DNA from 3 places in the Exiguobacterium abrahamii genome. Region 1 is predicted to be linked to each of the others. Evidence: riboswitches for the same ligand, from Rfam matches in the RefSeq annotation. Region 1 holds a riboswitch; each other region holds the start of a gene.

The links. A riboswitch is a leader RNA that binds a small molecule or an ion and turns the genes downstream of it on or off. The one in region 1 is predicted to bind thiamine pyrophosphate.
Region 2: it holds a riboswitch for thiamine pyrophosphate, as region 1 does, so the genes downstream of both, ITJ88_RS06505 (ECF transporter S component) here and ITJ88_RS08620 (thiamine phosphate synthase) in region 1, are expected to answer to the same signal.
Region 3: it holds a riboswitch for thiamine pyrophosphate, as region 1 does, so the genes downstream of both, thiT (energy-coupled thiamine transporter ThiT) here and ITJ88_RS08620 (thiamine phosphate synthase) in region 1, are expected to answer to the same signal.

What each region holds. Positions count from the first base shown of each region.
Region 1 covers NZ_JADOYC010000001.1:1,656,765-1,662,059, forward strand. The annotation lists gene ITJ88_RS08605 (thiazole synthase) at 1-328, opposite strand, end outside; gene thiS (sulfur carrier protein ThiS) at 331-531, opposite strand; gene ITJ88_RS08615 (FAD-dependent oxidoreductase) at 528-1,472, opposite strand; gene ITJ88_RS08620 (thiamine phosphate synthase) at 1,469-2,062, opposite strand; TPP riboswitch at 2,145-2,247, opposite strand; gene nagZ (beta-N-acetylhexosaminidase) at 2,304-3,524, opposite strand; gene ITJ88_RS08630 (OsmC family protein) at 3,521-3,946, opposite strand; gene ITJ88_RS08635 (MFS transporter) at 4,137-5,295, shown strand, end outside.
Region 2 covers NZ_JADOYC010000001.1:1,265,960-1,271,254, reverse strand. The annotation lists gene ITJ88_RS06515 (GNAT family N-acetyltransferase) at 1-914, shown strand, start outside; gene ITJ88_RS06510 (50S ribosomal protein L25/general stress protein Ctc) at 1,232-1,909, shown strand; TPP riboswitch at 2,006-2,105, shown strand; gene ITJ88_RS06505 (ECF transporter S component) at 2,205-2,777, shown strand; gene ITJ88_RS06500 (ABC transporter ATP-binding protein) at 2,774-4,303, shown strand; gene ITJ88_RS06495 (energy-coupling factor transporter transmembrane component T family protein) at 4,275-4,997, shown strand; gene ITJ88_RS06490 (NAD(P)/FAD-dependent oxidoreductase) at 5,053-5,295, shown strand, end outside.
Region 3 covers NZ_JADOYC010000001.1:878,146-883,440, reverse strand. The annotation lists gene ITJ88_RS04345 (amino acid permease) at 1-783, shown strand, start outside; gene ITJ88_RS04340 (thiamine diphosphokinase) at 839-1,441, opposite strand; gene thiT (energy-coupled thiamine transporter ThiT) at 1,443-2,003, opposite strand; TPP riboswitch at 2,066-2,175, opposite strand; gene rpe (ribulose-phosphate 3-epimerase) at 2,183-2,839, opposite strand; gene rsgA (ribosome small subunit-dependent GTPase A) at 2,842-3,747, opposite strand; gene pknB (Stk1 family PASTA domain-containing Ser/Thr kinase) at 3,773-5,295, opposite strand, start outside.

The DNA of each region.
Region 1 (5,295 bases):
GATCAGGTAGTAACGTCTTGTCGCAACCGATCACTTCGACCTTAACCATGTCGCACATACCGGATGCCCGCGCAAGCTTCGCCAACCGTACGGCTTCCTCTGCCGTCTTCGCACCGGCCGTGTTCGGTAGTAAATCATACTTTGTTAAATCAAGCGACTCGAGGAAGTTCGCTTGTTGTTTATCAAAAATATCGAGCCGACGGACGGCGAACGTCAAGATTTTTGAGGCGGACGCATCGATTGCTTCCTGCTGTACCGTAGCGTCCGTATATTTCCCCGTTCCGAGTAATAACCGTGATTCAAATGTCTTTTCTCCAATTTTCAGCATGTTTATCCTCCTCCTACGAAATGAACGATTTCAAATGTGTCGTTGTCTCGAACGACCGTCTGACCGTACGCCATGCGATCGATGATTTGTCGATTCTGTTCGACGATGACGAGCTTTTCCCCTAAGCCGAGTTGCGTGAGCATGTCCTCGATCGTTTGAATCTGTTCGATCGTGTGGTCATTGCCGTTAATCGTAATGTTCATCGGACTTCCTCCTTCTGAATCAACCGTAATGTATTTACCAAGACTTCCGCTGTCGCCGGTGCGAGTAATATGCCATGCCGATGATGCCCTGTCGCCATGAAGATCCGACGGGATGAATCGGCGACTCCGATATATGGCAAGCCTGACGCCGTTTGTGGTCGTACACCGGACCAGACTTCTTCGATGACCGCGTCACGAATCGGTGGATACAGTCGTTCTGCTGCTTGAAGCAATGACGTGATCCCAGCGACACTGACACCGACCGTCTCGTCGTACGGCAGTTCGGTCGCACCGATCAAAATTCGTCCGTCTGCTTTTGGCACAAGGTAGACAGCGTCGTCAAACAGGATCGAGCGTAACGGCTGACCCGCGAGACGGACGGCGAGACATTCCCCTTTGACCCCATATGTCGCGATCGAAATACCAGCTGTATCGAGCAAGGCTTGCGACCCGCGTCCGGCAGCGACCGTCACTGTTCGTCCGGTCCAGATTCCCGCATTCGATTCGATCCTGATGAAGTCATCGTTCTCTTCGATACGTGTGACCTCCACTTGTTCTTCGATTGGTACCCCACGCTTTCGTAAGGCATATATCAATGCAGTCGTCAGTCGTCGTGGATCGATTTGACCGACCGCTGGAAACAGATGCTCGCGTCCTTTACGTTTTAACAAAAACGGTTGTTCCCGGTACCCACAATCGATGCCAGTCTCTCGCTCGAGACGACGTGCAAGCAGCGGATACAGACGACGACTACGTGCGGCAAGTAAATGCAATTCCGCTCTCAGCTCGATGTCCGTCGCAAGCATCCCGGCAGCTGCGCGGCTCGTTCCTTGTCCGCATGTTCCGCGTTCTAAGACGACGACGGATTCATTCTGACAGGCGAGACCGTAAGCAAGCGTCAACCCGATGACTCCGCCGCCGATGATGATGTGATCCGTCATACGCGAACCCCCTGGTAACTTAGAATGGCGGCGAGTGGATCCGATTGACCGAGAATACCCGATAAGACAGCGATTCCGGTTGCACCGGTCGCTGAGATTTCAGGCAAGCGTTCTGGTGTGATTCCGCCGATCGCAATGACCGGTTTCGTCGTGAAGGTGACGACTTGCTTCAAGGCGTCGATTCCCCGTGGCGGCACATTCGGCTTCGACGCTGTCGGATAAATATGACCGTACAGCAGGCGGTCGGCTCCTTCCGCTTCTGCTGCCAGTGCCTCTGCTAGTGAATGGACCGATTTCCCGATGACGAGATTCGGAAAATGACGTCGGACATCGCGGACACGCAAGGACCGTCGCGTCAACTGCACACCGATGCCTGCGACATGGGCGACGTCGACCCGGTCATGAACCGTTAACTGCTCAGGCGAATAACCATGCACAAGGAGCGCGTCGATTAGATCAAGCAATTCTGCTGCCGACAAGTTCGGTTCTCGTAGATGCAGCTGATCCGTATAAGGTTGAAGGGAGTGAAAGGTCTTTATTCCGTCAAGCGGATGAATGGATCCCGTCGAAATCAGATGTAAACGCATCATGTTCTTCCTTTCCATACGAAAAAGGACCACTCCCGATGTTGAAGGGAGTGGTCCGAAAATGCGCTGAAGCGCTAAGGATATCTAAGGTTTCGAGCCACTTCCCTCCGCTAGTACGAACTAGATCAGGTTCAAAGGGTCCGGATACTTCCGTCTCAGTCTGCTGGGAGACTCCCCTAGTGTCTTTTCGTGTTTAATTGGCTTGCCCCATTAGTCTAGCATGAGTCGCTTTGCTTCGCTAGTCCTAGTTGAGCGCTTCCACTTGCTGAATCAGCTCCGATTTCGTCGGTCGCTGTTGCTCTTGGCTGTCGGCATACGTCTGCTTTAGCTTCAGGATGCGCATTACTTTAGCGTCGAGCATCTCCGGCGTCAGCGTTTTGTCTTTGACGGCTTGCATCACTTCGGCATGGACCTTTGTGTAAGCACCTGCCTCTGAAAACATTGCCATATCAGCTCCGTTGACGAGCGACTGACGTGCCGCTTCCGCGAGACCATATTGTTTCGTGATCGCTCCCATGACGAGATCATCCGTGATGATGACACCGTTGAATCCGAGTTGCTGACGCAAAAGGTCAGTCAAGATCGGCTTTGAGAGCGAGGATGGATTCGTATCGTCATACGCGGGATAGAGAATATGGGCAACCATCACCATCTCGGCGCCCTCTTGAATCGCTTCTTTAAACGGTAACAGTTCCGTCCGCTTCAATTCTTCCTTTGATGCCATCACTTTCGGTAGCCCGACATGGGAATCGACACTCGTATTGCCGTGACCGGGAAAATGTTTGACGACCGGAATCGTTCCCGTCTCCTGCATCCCGTGCATCAGGGCCGTACCAAGCGTCGCGACGGTCTTCGAATCAGCACTGAACGCACGGTCGCCGATGATCGGATTGTTCGGATTACTGTTGACGTCTAGGACCGGTGCGAAGTCCATGTTGAAGCCATAAAATCGTGACAAATGACCGAGCGTACGTCCGACATCTTCCATTTTCGCATCATCTGCTCCTTGCGCTATCCGTTGACTCGTCGGTAGACGTAATCGTTGATCCGGTACCCGGCTGACCCGTCCGCCTTCTTCATCGATCCCAACAAACGCATACGGTTTTTGATCCGTCTCTTGAATCGCACGTGTGAACGTCAAGAGTTGTTCTTCTGACGTGATGTTTCCGCCGAGCAGTAAGACCCCGCCAATCGCATGCGTCTGTAATAATTTTCGGTCAGCTGCTGAAAGTTCCGTGCCGGCGACTCCGATATAGAGCAGTTGATCGATTTTTTCTGACGTCGACATCGCTGCCAATTGTTGCTTTAGTTTTGCTTGTTGTCGTTCTTCTTTCGTCGGCTCAGGCTTCGGCTTCTTTTCTTCTGTCGGTTGTTTCGTTTCCGGTTGTGATGATTTCGTTGGTTCCGTCGTCTCCTGCGCACACCCTGCAAGCAACAGGCAACCGATCAGTACGGCTTTCTTCACAAAGGATCCTCGCTCCGCACACCATTGATCGAATAATAAACGGAAATCTCAGCGTTCAGGGATTGCGAGACCGAACAATATTTATCCTTTGATAACGAGATGGCGCGACGGACCTTATCTTCCGGGAGATCACCTTCGAGCCGGTAATGAATCGAGATTGACGTAAAACGCCGCGGATGGTCCTCTGCCCGTTCTCCTTCGATATCCATTTCGAAATGGGTGATCGTCAAGCGCATCTTCTCTAAGATTGAAACGATATCAATTCCGGTACAGCCGGCAACGGCATGTAGCAGTAGTTCAGTCGGTCGCGGCGCTTGATTTTCGCCACCGTTCTCTGGTGCTGCATCCATCGCCAGATGATGCCCTGATTCCGTCTGTCCACTAAACCCCATCTGTTTGTTCCATGTCACTGTCGCTTGCATCGTTTCCACTCCTTTGTAAGTAGTCTTCTTCTGTAGTATACGCAAAAAACAGCAAGCCTGGAAATTCACACGCTATTTCGAATAATGGTTCTTTTCCCGAAATCTCGCTTTGCGATACCCGACGAAATCGTTTCATGCTATCCTGTTACTCATAGTTTCGCGCGCAAGCGCTAGAATTGAGGAATCATCCATGTCACCTACTACTCGTTTAAGTCGACGCGATTGGCTCTTGATCGCCACGTTGTCGCTCCTGACGTTCGTTCTCGGAACAAGCGAATTCGTCATCGTCGGGATCCTCGCTGAAATCTCCTCAGCCCTTGATATCACGATCGCAACAGCCGGTACGCTCGTTTCAGCCTTTGCCATCTCCTTTGCAATCGGTACACCGATCGTCATGTCGCTGACCGGTCACCTGGAACGGCGTCGCCTGATCCTACGTCTCTTACTCGCCTGGGTCTTACTGAACCTTGCCAGTAGTTGTGCTCCAAGTTACGAAGTATTGCTTGCCACCCGTATTCTGACAGCGATCCTGACCGGTGTCTTGATCTCGCTCGCAATGGTCGTCGCCAGTGACGGTGTACCTGTCGCGAAGCGCGGTGTCGCCGTCTCATTCATTTTCGGTGGTTTTACACTTGCCAACGTCCTCGGTGTCCCGATCGGAACGTTCATCGGTCAACACGCTGGCTTCGAAGCTACGTTCTGGCTAACGACAGTCATGGGATTGATCGCGTTCCTCGCTGTATGGAAGGTCGTTCCAGTCCAGCAATCGACGGGTTCCGGTTCAATCAAGGAGCAGCTTGGACTGCTCGCTAATCCGCGAATCCTGATCGCCTTCTTTATTCCGTCATTTGGATTCGGGGCAACCTACGTCGTCTACACATACCTCGTGCCGATCCTGCAAACAGAACTCGGCATCGCGAAAACGTGGATCAGTCCGATCCTGCTCGCTTACGGCGTCGTCTCGATCTTTAGTAACATCCTTGCCGGTAAGATTGCCAGCAAAAATCCGATGGGACGCTTACGGTTCGTCTTCGTCGTGCAAGCGATCGTTCTCGCTGCGTTATACTTCACGACAGCATCCCTTCCGCTTGGTCTGTTCAACATCGCCTTGATGTCGTTGATGTCGATTTTACTGACGACTTCGACACAAATCTACTTGATTGACCTCGCTGAAAAGTTCAATCCAGAAGCAAAAGGACTCGCTGCTTCATTGATGCCGGTTGCGAGTAACGTCGGGATTGCTTTTGGTTCGGCACTCGGTGGCATCGTCTATGCGAACGGTCCGATGATGAACACGGCACTCGTCGGTGGACTGGTCGCGCTCGTTGCTGCTTTGTTAACTACAATCA
Region 2 (5,295 bases), 390 kb from region 1:
TGCGTCAGCTCGATCAAAATTTACGGGACCGAATGTGTCAGTTGCTGGATTTGACACATGTCTCGATGGCTGTCGGCAGTGGTACGCTCGCCAACGATATCGTCGCACAACAACTGAGTGGACATGGGTTGATCCTAAACGGTGGTGAGTTCGGTCAACGCTTGATCGATCACGCGGCACGGGCTGGAAAGTCCTTTGATGTCCACTCGCTTCCACCCGGTCACCCGATCGACTTGGAACAACTCGCGAGTCAACTGCATCAAACGGAATACGACTGGATCTGGTTGACACATTGTGAGACGTCTACGGGCGTTCTCTACGATCTCGATGCGGTAAAAGCACTGCTGGATCAACAAACCGCACTCATCGTCGATGCGATCAGCGCCGTCGGAACCGGGCGTTTCTCGTATGCCGGCTGCAGATTCGTCACGACCGTCTCCGGAAAAGCAATTGGTGGTTTACCGGGTCTTGCGTTCATCGGTCACGTAGATCGCGTCCTACCTTCTCCACGTATTCCACGTTATCTGGATCTCGGACTTTATGCGGAAGGCGTCGCCTTTTCCGGCTCATCGAACTTGTTGCTGGCTTGTCAGGCAGCGCTCGATGCCCTTGATCTCGATCAAGCCGCCATCAAGATGACTTATCTCGAACAGGCCGTTCGCGCGACTGGTTTTAACCTGCTTGCGACGCAAGAAGCACAAGCGCCGGGAATTCTGACGATCGTCCATCCGTCGGCAACCACTTTAGGAGACGCTCTCCGGATCCAGGGCTATCACGTCCAGTATGAAAGCGACTATCTCGTCCATAATCAATGGCTCCAAATTTCAACGATGGGACATACGACGATGCGGCACATCGAACGTCTCATCCGTGTATTAGTCCGTGAAAACCAACGCATCACCGTAAAAAAATGAAAAAAACGAAAGACCTCTTAACCCTTGATTTCAAGCGGTTTGGAGGTCTTTCGACTTTAAAAAATAAAAAATAGAGGTTTAAGGATTTAAAACATAGGGGTATAAACTCACTAGCACCGCATCAAACGGTGACTTACTCACACATGTTTCTCAATATCAGCGTAATGACCTGGGAGAGAAATGCAAAGTCACGAAAGCGTCAGATTCAAAAGAGTCTGAAACCGATTGTCTTAGCATATTTAAATTGTTCAGGACTTGTCCTGCTCCTACATTCATTACCTTTTGAGGGCTATACCAAATTCAAGGGGGAAATGAACATGTCAGTTAAATTAACAGCCGAAAAACGTGAGGTACGTCCACGCTCACTCCGTAAACAATTACGTCATGAAGGAAAAGCTCTTGGTGTCGTGTATGGTTACAAAGTGGAAAGTACACCGATCGCATTTGAAGAAAAAGAATTGCTTAAAATCGTTCGAGAAAACGGTGAGAACGTCTTGATTTCACTGAAACTCGACGGTAAAAATATTAACGTCTTGATCAACCGTCGTGATATGGATGTCTTCACACCAACTGTCGATCACGTTGAATTCATCGCCGTTAAAATGGATGAAGAGACAGAAGTCGAAGCAGACGTCGTACTCGTTGGTGAAGCAGCTGGCGCTAAAGTCGGCGGATTCCTGTCACAGACACTCTTTAAAGTAACAGTCGCAGCAACACCAGATAAATTACCAGAGAACGTCGAAATCGACGTCACGAACCTCGAAATCGGCGATTCGATTTCTGTAGCTGATCTTCCGGAACAAAAAGATTTCCGTATCGTCACAGAAGGCGACATTCAAGTCGCAGCTGTCGTCGAATCTACACTCGAGCAGGATCTTGAGGAAATCGAAGAAGCAGAAGCTGAGGCGCAAGCGGAAGCTGGTGAAGACAACGAAGCGGAAGCTACGGAAGAGTCTTCAGAAGAAGCAAAAGAAGAGAACGAAGATAACAAATAAGTCGTTTAACGATACGCCCTTTGTGGCGTATCGTTTTTTTTGTGTCTTGACAATAGACAGAAGATTGCCTAAAGTGAACAGCGTATCATCTATTACCATATCCACTAGGGGAGCCCATTTGGCTGAGACGATTCACTTCGGACCCTTCGAACCTGATCTAGTTCATACTAGCGTAGGAAAGTGGAGCGATCACATCCAATGACTCCTGCTGCGCGCAGTTTTTCTGAGGACCGCTCTCTTTTTACGGAGGGCGGTCTTTTTTGGTGTCTCCCCCACTTAAAGGAGGACGAACACGATGCAACACTGGAAAATGAAAGAAATCATGGTCATGATGATGCTCGCCGTCGCTTGCGGCGTCATCTATCTCGGTTGGTCAACACTCTGGTTACCGATGTCGGCAATCTTCGGACCAGTCGGTGCCAACTGGATGTTTGGGATCTGGATCATCGCGAGCCCGCTCGTCGCGGCAATCATTCAAAAACCAGGTGCCGCCCTCATCGCGGAAATCGTCGCGGCAGCCGTCGAACTGTTCACGGGTAGTCACTTTGGTTTATCGGCTCTACTGATCGGGGTCTGCCAAGGGCTTGGTGCGGAACTCGTCTTTGCGATGACGCGTTATCGCCGTTATGACACCTGGACATTGATGTTATCGGGTGTTGGAGCCGCGATTGGTAGCATCGTCTATAGTCTGATCGCGAACGGATTCGGTTACTACACGACGACGACGTTGCTTGCGACAACTGGCTTACAATTAATTAGTGGCGCATTACTGGGCGGCTTGCTTGCAGCGATTCTCGTCCGTCGCCTTGTTGCGACCGGTGTCTTGAACGGGTTTGCGGCAGGACGTACGAAACGGGAAGTCGCATGATTACTGTCGATGATCTCAGCATCCGCTTCCCCGGTCAGATGAAGTCGGTGCTCGATCATGTATCGCTGACGATCGAGCACGGGACGACCCTTCTGCTCGGACGAAGCGGGAGTGGCAAGACGACACTGCTTCATGCCCTAGCCGGACTGACACCAGAGACGATTGAAGTCGAACAGACGGGAACCGTTACCCGGTCCGGTTCGGTCGGAGTGCTGTTCCAAAACCCAGAAGAACAGTTCTGCATGGAAACGATCGGACGCGAAATCGCTTTTAGCTTAGAAAACCGGTCGATTCCACGCGCAGAGATGGAGGAACGCATTGAACGCTTACTCGCACTTGTTGGTCTCCCTCTCCCCTTCTCGACACCAATCGCGAGTCTATCCGGGGGGATGAAACAACGCCTCGCGCTCGCTGCGGTCCTGGCGCTCGAGCCGACGATCTTATTACTCGATGAACCAACAGCTCAGATTGACCCGATCGGGCAACACGAGCTGATGGCGTTGATCTTTCGGATTCAGAAAGAACATGATTTAACGATCGTCTTGATCGAACACCAACTCGATGTCTGTTTGCCATATGTCGATCAGATCGTCTTACTTGAGGACGGATCGGTGACTGCAACGGCGCATCCGCAGGATTTGTTCCCGCAGGCGTATACAGAGCTTCAATCGAAAGGGATTGCTGTTCCCTCTTTGTATCCGTACACGTTAGAGACGTTACCCATAGATGGACCACAAGCAGCGCGACTTCACGTGCTTCCCTCAGTCGCTACAGCAGGCACTGCCTTGTTACACGTCACTGCATTATCGACGAAAGCCCCTTACCCGCTGACCGATGCGACATTTTCCCTGCAGACAGGAGAATGGGTGATGCTGCTCGGGGCAAACGGCTCCGGGAAAAGTACGTTGCTTGCAACACTCGGTCGGTTGCTCTCGCATCAAGGAACATATCGGTTCCAGGAACGTTCAGCTCAGCGTTACTCCCGGCGACGCTTTTATGAGCACGTCGGCTATGTCTTCCAACAACCGGATCTGCAGTTTCTCAAGCTGACGGTCGAAGCGGAAATTGACTGGAGTCACCGGGAAGCGACGAGTGACGAGCGCACGACGTTGCTCGAACGGCTGGAACTCGCATCCGTCAAACAGCAGTCACCGCTTGCGCTTAGTACGGGGCAACAACGACGGCTCAGCGTCGCGACGATGCTCGGGCAGTCGAAGGATGTGTTGTTGCTCGATGAACCGACGTTCGGACAGGATGGATTGACGACGCGGCGGCTCATGGAACAGTTGTTGACGGAACAACAAAACGGAACGACGCTCGTCATGGCAACACACGATATGGAACTCGTCGCCCGATACGCGGATCGTGTCCTCGTCATGGAGCAAGGTCGTATTGCTTTTGACGGGCGTCCGAGCGAGTTATTCGCTGACGTTCCGTTACTCGAACGCTGTCAGCTGCAACGTCCACTTTCTTACCAATTCCAGGAGGTGAAGCGCAATGCAAACAAACGCGTCACCGTTCGCTAAACTCAATCCTGTCATCAAGGGGAGCGGATTGTTTTTGATCATGTTTGCCTTAATTGCAACGAATGACTGGATCAAGACGTTGGTGTTCCTGAGTTTTGCTATCGCCTTGCTAATTCTCTCCGGATGGGGTCCTGTCGAATTCTTGAAACGGCTCGCACCTTACAGTCTATTATTCTTATTGACGTTCTGGATGATGGCGGCGTTTGGCAAAGGTACGAACACGCTCTGGTCGTTCGGTTGGTTTCATGTCACGTCGGAAAGTGTCGTACATGGCTGGTTACTTGCCTTACGGATGGCGACGTTCGTCTGCTTGAGTTTCGCTTTCGTCACGACGACCGATGCGACCCGGTTCGTGATGAGCTTGATTCACCAGGCAAAGGTGTCGCCTCGCTTCGCGTATGGGTTCCTTGCCGGAATTCGCTTTTTGCCGCAACTGGTCGAAGAAGTCCGAGTCTTGCGGCAAGTACGGATGATTCGAAACGTGCACAGTCGCTTTCCTGGTGATGCGTTACTATCGATCGGCTTACCGCTCTTCTCGCGATCGATCCAGCGGGCAGAACGGATGGCAATCGCCATGGAAGCCCGTCATTTTTCAGCGGAACGGACATATTATGAAGTGCCAGTCGTTCAGCGCGAGGATATGATCTACCTCGGGGTCATCCTCCTGTTCATCAGTCTTGTCTTTTGGTTATGATTACCGCCACCCGTATCCGGGTACATTCTAGCAAGACAGATTGAAGGAGAACAACATGAAACGAATCCTCTTGATTGGTGCAGGACACGCTCACCTGCATTGCATTACACACGGACCGACAGAAGACGTCGAGTGGCTGATTTTAAGCGCCTCGACGTACCAATATTACTCGGGCATGTACTCCGGACTTGCTGACGGAACATACGACATTGATGAGATCCGTATCGACGTCGCCGCCTTATGTCGCGCCTATGATAAACAATTCATCGAGGAGACCGTCATCAAAATCGACCCCGTT
Region 3 (5,295 bases), 780 kb from region 1:
TTCGCCTTCCAAGGAACGGAATTGATCGGTGTTGCGGCTGGGGAGTCCGACACGCCAGAAAAATCGATTCCAAAAGCCATCCGCAATACAGTCTGGCGGACGTTCATCTTCTTCGTCTTATCGATTACGATCGTTGGTGCATTAATTCCGTATGAAACAGCTGGCGGAGTCAGCAGTCCGTTCATCATGGTCTTTGATGCGATCGGTATTCCGTACGCTGCTGATTTGATGAACATCGTCGTCTTGACGGCACTATTGTCCGTCGGAAACTCCGGACTATATGCGGCGACCCGGATGTTATGGGCGATGGCGCAAGAAGGGATGATTTCAAAGAAATTATCTTACGTCAATGCACGTGGTGTGCCGATGCGGGCGTTGCTCTTTACGATGATGTTCGCGATGTTATCGCTTTTGACCGCATTTTTCGCAGAAGATACCGTCTTCATTTGGCTCTTGTCCTTAGCCGGACTCGGGGCTCAAGTCGGCTGGATTTCCATCTCTGCTTCTCAGCTTGCATTTCGTCGTCAGTTCGTCCGAAACGGACACGATGTATCCGAACTGAAATTCAAGACACCACTCTATCCGGTGTTACCACTGATTTCGTTGACACTTAACGTCGTCGTCCTCGTCAGTCTTGCGTTTCAAGCGGATCAACGAATCGCGCTATACATCGGTGTTCCTTTCTTTCTTGTCATGTGGGGAAGTTATCATCTCTTCGTCAAAGGAAAACATCTATCCGCTCAAAGCGACATCCGTGTCGCCCCTTCTCAACTTGAAGAATAATTTCATCTAAAAAGAGGCCGCGGAATCATCCATGGCCTCTTTTTGTATGATTGTTCTATTCCTTAAGCGTCCGCATCATTAATAATTCGCCTTGATGGAGCTCTACCTTCGCTTCTGACGCACGCCATTCATTACTGACAGTCAAGGAACCTCCGACGGGTACGGGATGTGCATCAAGTGGATATTTGACTCCGGATAAGCTTAAGGTCGACTGCACAAGTGGAATGAACGAAAGATAATGATAGCTCCCTGCTTCGACTGCATACGTTCCCTCAGCCAAGTATCGCACCTCTTCTCGTTTCGTCACGAGTCGTGCCTCTGAATATTGCTTCAATAGATAGACATTTTGGACGGTCATGTCGAGCCGCCCACCAGTCGCCCCGATGATGATGATCTCCTCATGCTGTTCCCTCTCAGACACTGTACGAAGGGCCAGTTCAAGATCCGTCTCATCTTTCTCAGCCGGATGAACGATTGCCCCTTCTGGTACATAACCAAGCGAATCAAAATCACCGATTGTCAGGTCGCATGTCAGCCCAAACGATTCGACCGTCTGAACACCACCATCGACACCGACGATGAAATCACCCGGCTGACAAAACATCTGTAAATCCGGTACTTCTTCTCGCGGACCGGCACAAACGAGAATCGCCCGCATCTCAGACGCCTCGTGCCGAATAACGGAGTAAGCGTGGCGCAGTCGTGAATAGAATTCCTGCTACGATTCCACATAAGATGTACGAGGGAACCATATACGTTGCGTTATAGACGAAAGAGTATTCCACGACTGGACCTTTTGCATACTTGGCAAAAAAGACGATGCCACTGATGACATGACAGATATAACGGAGTCCTGCGCCTAATAACGTCGCCAGGAGAACGAACGCCATCAAGCTTTTCTTTTGTCCATTGCGCGCGGCTAGTCTGACTTGACGCGCGAACAGACCACTTAATCCGACGACACCATACGCAATCGTATAGTCAAGCATCGGTTGAACGATCGTCAAGACTTGTGGAGCGAACATCAATTGAATCGTACCGACAAGCGCTCCCGTGACGACCCCTCCGACGACACCGTGGCGAAACGCCATGACGAAGATCGGTAGCATCGCTAAGCTGATCGAACCACCTTGTGGCATTTTGAATGGAATCAGTAAATCAAAGACGACTCCGAGACTGGCGAAGATGGCAATTTCCATCATCATTTGTAACCGTTTCATGCTATTTTTTCCTCCTTCATTGTACGAGAGGACGCAAAAAGGCAGTACGACGAACGCCGTACTGCCTGCGTGCGCCACATCCCTACGTCCGTTTGAACGGAACAGGTTCGAAGGGTTAAAGTCTAAAAGACTCCTCTCAGCCGCTTTTCAAGCGACACCCCTTGCGGTCATCATATTTATTATACGGCAGCCCCTTGACGAATGCTAGTGATCGCTTCCGCATAATCCGGTGCATTGTAGATTGCTGATCCTGCGACGAGAACGTTCGCACCATTATCGATGCAAAGTTTTGCCGTTTCCGGATTGACGCCACCGTCAATTTCGATTTCAAATGTCAGACCACGATCTGCTTTCATTTGCGCGAGTGCTGCGAGTTTCGGCATGACACGCTCGATGAAGGCTTGTCCACCGAAGCCCGGATTGACCGTCATCAATAAGACCATGTCGACATCCTCAAGGACGTGTTCAATCGTTGATAATGGCGTGTGCGGATTCAAGACGACTCCTGCCTTTGCGCCCGCTGCTTTGATTTGTTGTAAGACACGATGGACATGATTCGTCGCTTCGACGTGGAACGTCACGATGTCTGCCCCTGCCTTGACGAAATCTTCAACGAAACGTTCTGGCTGGTCGATCATCAAATGGACATCGAGAATCATATCCGTCTTTTGACGTAAACTGCTAAGCACAGGTAATCCAAATGAGATGTTCGGTACGAACTGACCGTCCATGACATCAAAATGGATATAGTCCGCGCCTGCTGCTTCGACGGCTTTAACATCGCGTTCGAGATTCGCAAAATCTGCTGATAAGATAGATGGTGCAATTTTAATCATCTTCAATACCTCCGGGCTCGATTCTTGATTTCGTCTATAAACATACCATAGTTCTCATAACGAGAGGACATGATTTCTTGGGCTTCGACGGCTTCCTTGACGGCACAACCGGGTTCATTCAAATGCAAGCAACCTCGGTATTTGCACTCATCTTGTACAGCCACGAATTCAGGAAAACTCCATCGTACATCCTCGATTTCCATTTCATACGGAAAATCAAGGTTCGAGAAACCCGGTGTATCAGCAATCAATCCTTCGGCAAGCGGCATCAACGTAACGTGACGCGTCGTATGACGTCCGCGTCCGAGTGATTTCGAGATGGCACTTGTTTCTAAATCAAGAGAGGGCTCCAGTGCATTGAGCAATGAACTTTTCCCAACACCAGATTGTCCCGCGAGAACGCTCGTTTTTCCAGCAAGCAACGGACGGACTTGCTCAACACCCGACAACGTCTCACTTGATGTCTCGATGACCGTATATCCAATCTTCCGGTAAGCGGCAATTGCCTCTCGGACAGCCGGTCCTTTAACATCGTCAAGCAAGTCCATTTTCGTCAACAGGATGACGGGTTGAATTTCCTTCGCTTCGATCAAAACGAGAAATCGGTCGAGCAAGTGCGCTGAAAAATCAGGTTCTGCCGCCGAAACGACGAGCAATGCCTGGTCGATATTCGCGACAGGCGGGCGTACTAAAAAGTTGTCCCGCTCCTTCACTTCGAGAATATATCCCGTCTCACTTTCGATATGAAGAACGACTTCGTCTCCAACGACTGGACTGATGCCGCGTTTTCGGAAATTCCCTCTTGCCCGTGAACGGACCTCTCCTTCTGGTGTCATGACATCATAAAAGCCACCCTGCAGGCGTATGATCGTTCCTTCTCGATTCTCTTCGATGCGTTGTTCCGTCATCCTATGCACTCCTTTTTCATCACATTCACTGTGCGTCTTTTGCTTGATTGTACGTGATGGTTTTTGAACGATACACCGTATCGTCTTTATAAATCGTAATCTTGCCTTCTTCTCCCGGATCAATCGTCACCGGCACGTCGAATGTCTCATCTTGGTCAATCGATTCCTCGATGACGGTCCGCTTCCCTTTCGCATCTTCCGTCTCAATCCGGATGACTTGTTTCGGTGGTTCCTCGTCCTCGTTCTCGCTGACCGCATCATAGACGACCTTTTCAGGGAACGTCGCTGTCACCGTTTTTTCTTCCTCACCTTTTGAGATGAAGACCGTCACGGAGTCGTTCGGTTCGACTTGTGCTCCTGCTTGCGGGAATTGACGGATGACTTGATCGAGCTTGACATCACTTGAGAATTCTTGTTCAAACGTACCGTCGAGACCCATTTCATCGAGATACGCTTTCGCTTCATCACTCGATAAGTTCGTCAAGTCTTTCAATTCAAAGGACGACGTTCCTTCTGAGACAGTGATCGTAATCGTCTGTTCTTTTGCGATCACTTCCGTCCCAGCAGAGATCGATTGCCGGATCACATTACCTCGCGCGATTTCATCCGACTTTTCGCGTTCGACCTCGACTTTAGCGAATCCAGCCTCTTTTAACGTCGCAATCGCCTCTTTTTCAGCGTCATCTGTCACATCCGGTACTTCGACCGGAGCACTTCCGGTAGAGACGACCAAGTTGACTGTCGAGCCCTTCTTGACCTGTGCGTTTTCACGCGGTGTCTGACTGATGACGTCTCCCTCATCGACTGTATCGCTATTTCGTTCTGTCGTCTCGACAACGAATCCAAGTTTCTCAAGCTTCGTTTCCGCTTCGTCTCCATCCGTCTTGACGACAGATGGTACGGTGACCGTTGGATCTGGCCACATCGCAAACGTCGTAGCTGCACCACCTAGCAATATGAGCAATAAGAGGACGATCCACCAGCGTTTTTTCTTTTTCTTTTCCGGTGTTTTCGGTTGAACGGTCGTGACAGCGGGTGATTCTGGTTCCGCTTTTGATTCTTCTGGCACTTGGACAGGCGATAAGACCATCGTCTTTTCCATCTCATCCTCTTCTGCACCTCGGATGCCTTCATTTGCTCGTTCGTCAGACAACGCCGTCACCATATCTGCCTTAAAGGCTGCGACGGACTGTTGGCGGTCATGCGGTGCTTTTGCGAGCGCCTGCATGATACAGTTCTCAAGCGCTTGTGGCACTTTCGGATTCAAGACGGATGGACGACGCGGTGTATCTTGCAGATGCTTCAAAGCGATCGCAACCGGTGAATCACCCTCGAACGGGACTTGTCCTGTCACAAGTTCGTATAAGACAGCACCCAGTGAATAGATATCCGACTTCTCATCCGCAAATTTACCTTTTGCTTGTTCCGGTGAAAAGTAATGGACAGACCCAAGGACGGACATCGTATGCGTCAGCGTCGCATTCGACATCGCCACAGCGATTCCGAAATCCGTTACTTTGACGGTACCATCCTCTCGAATCAACATGT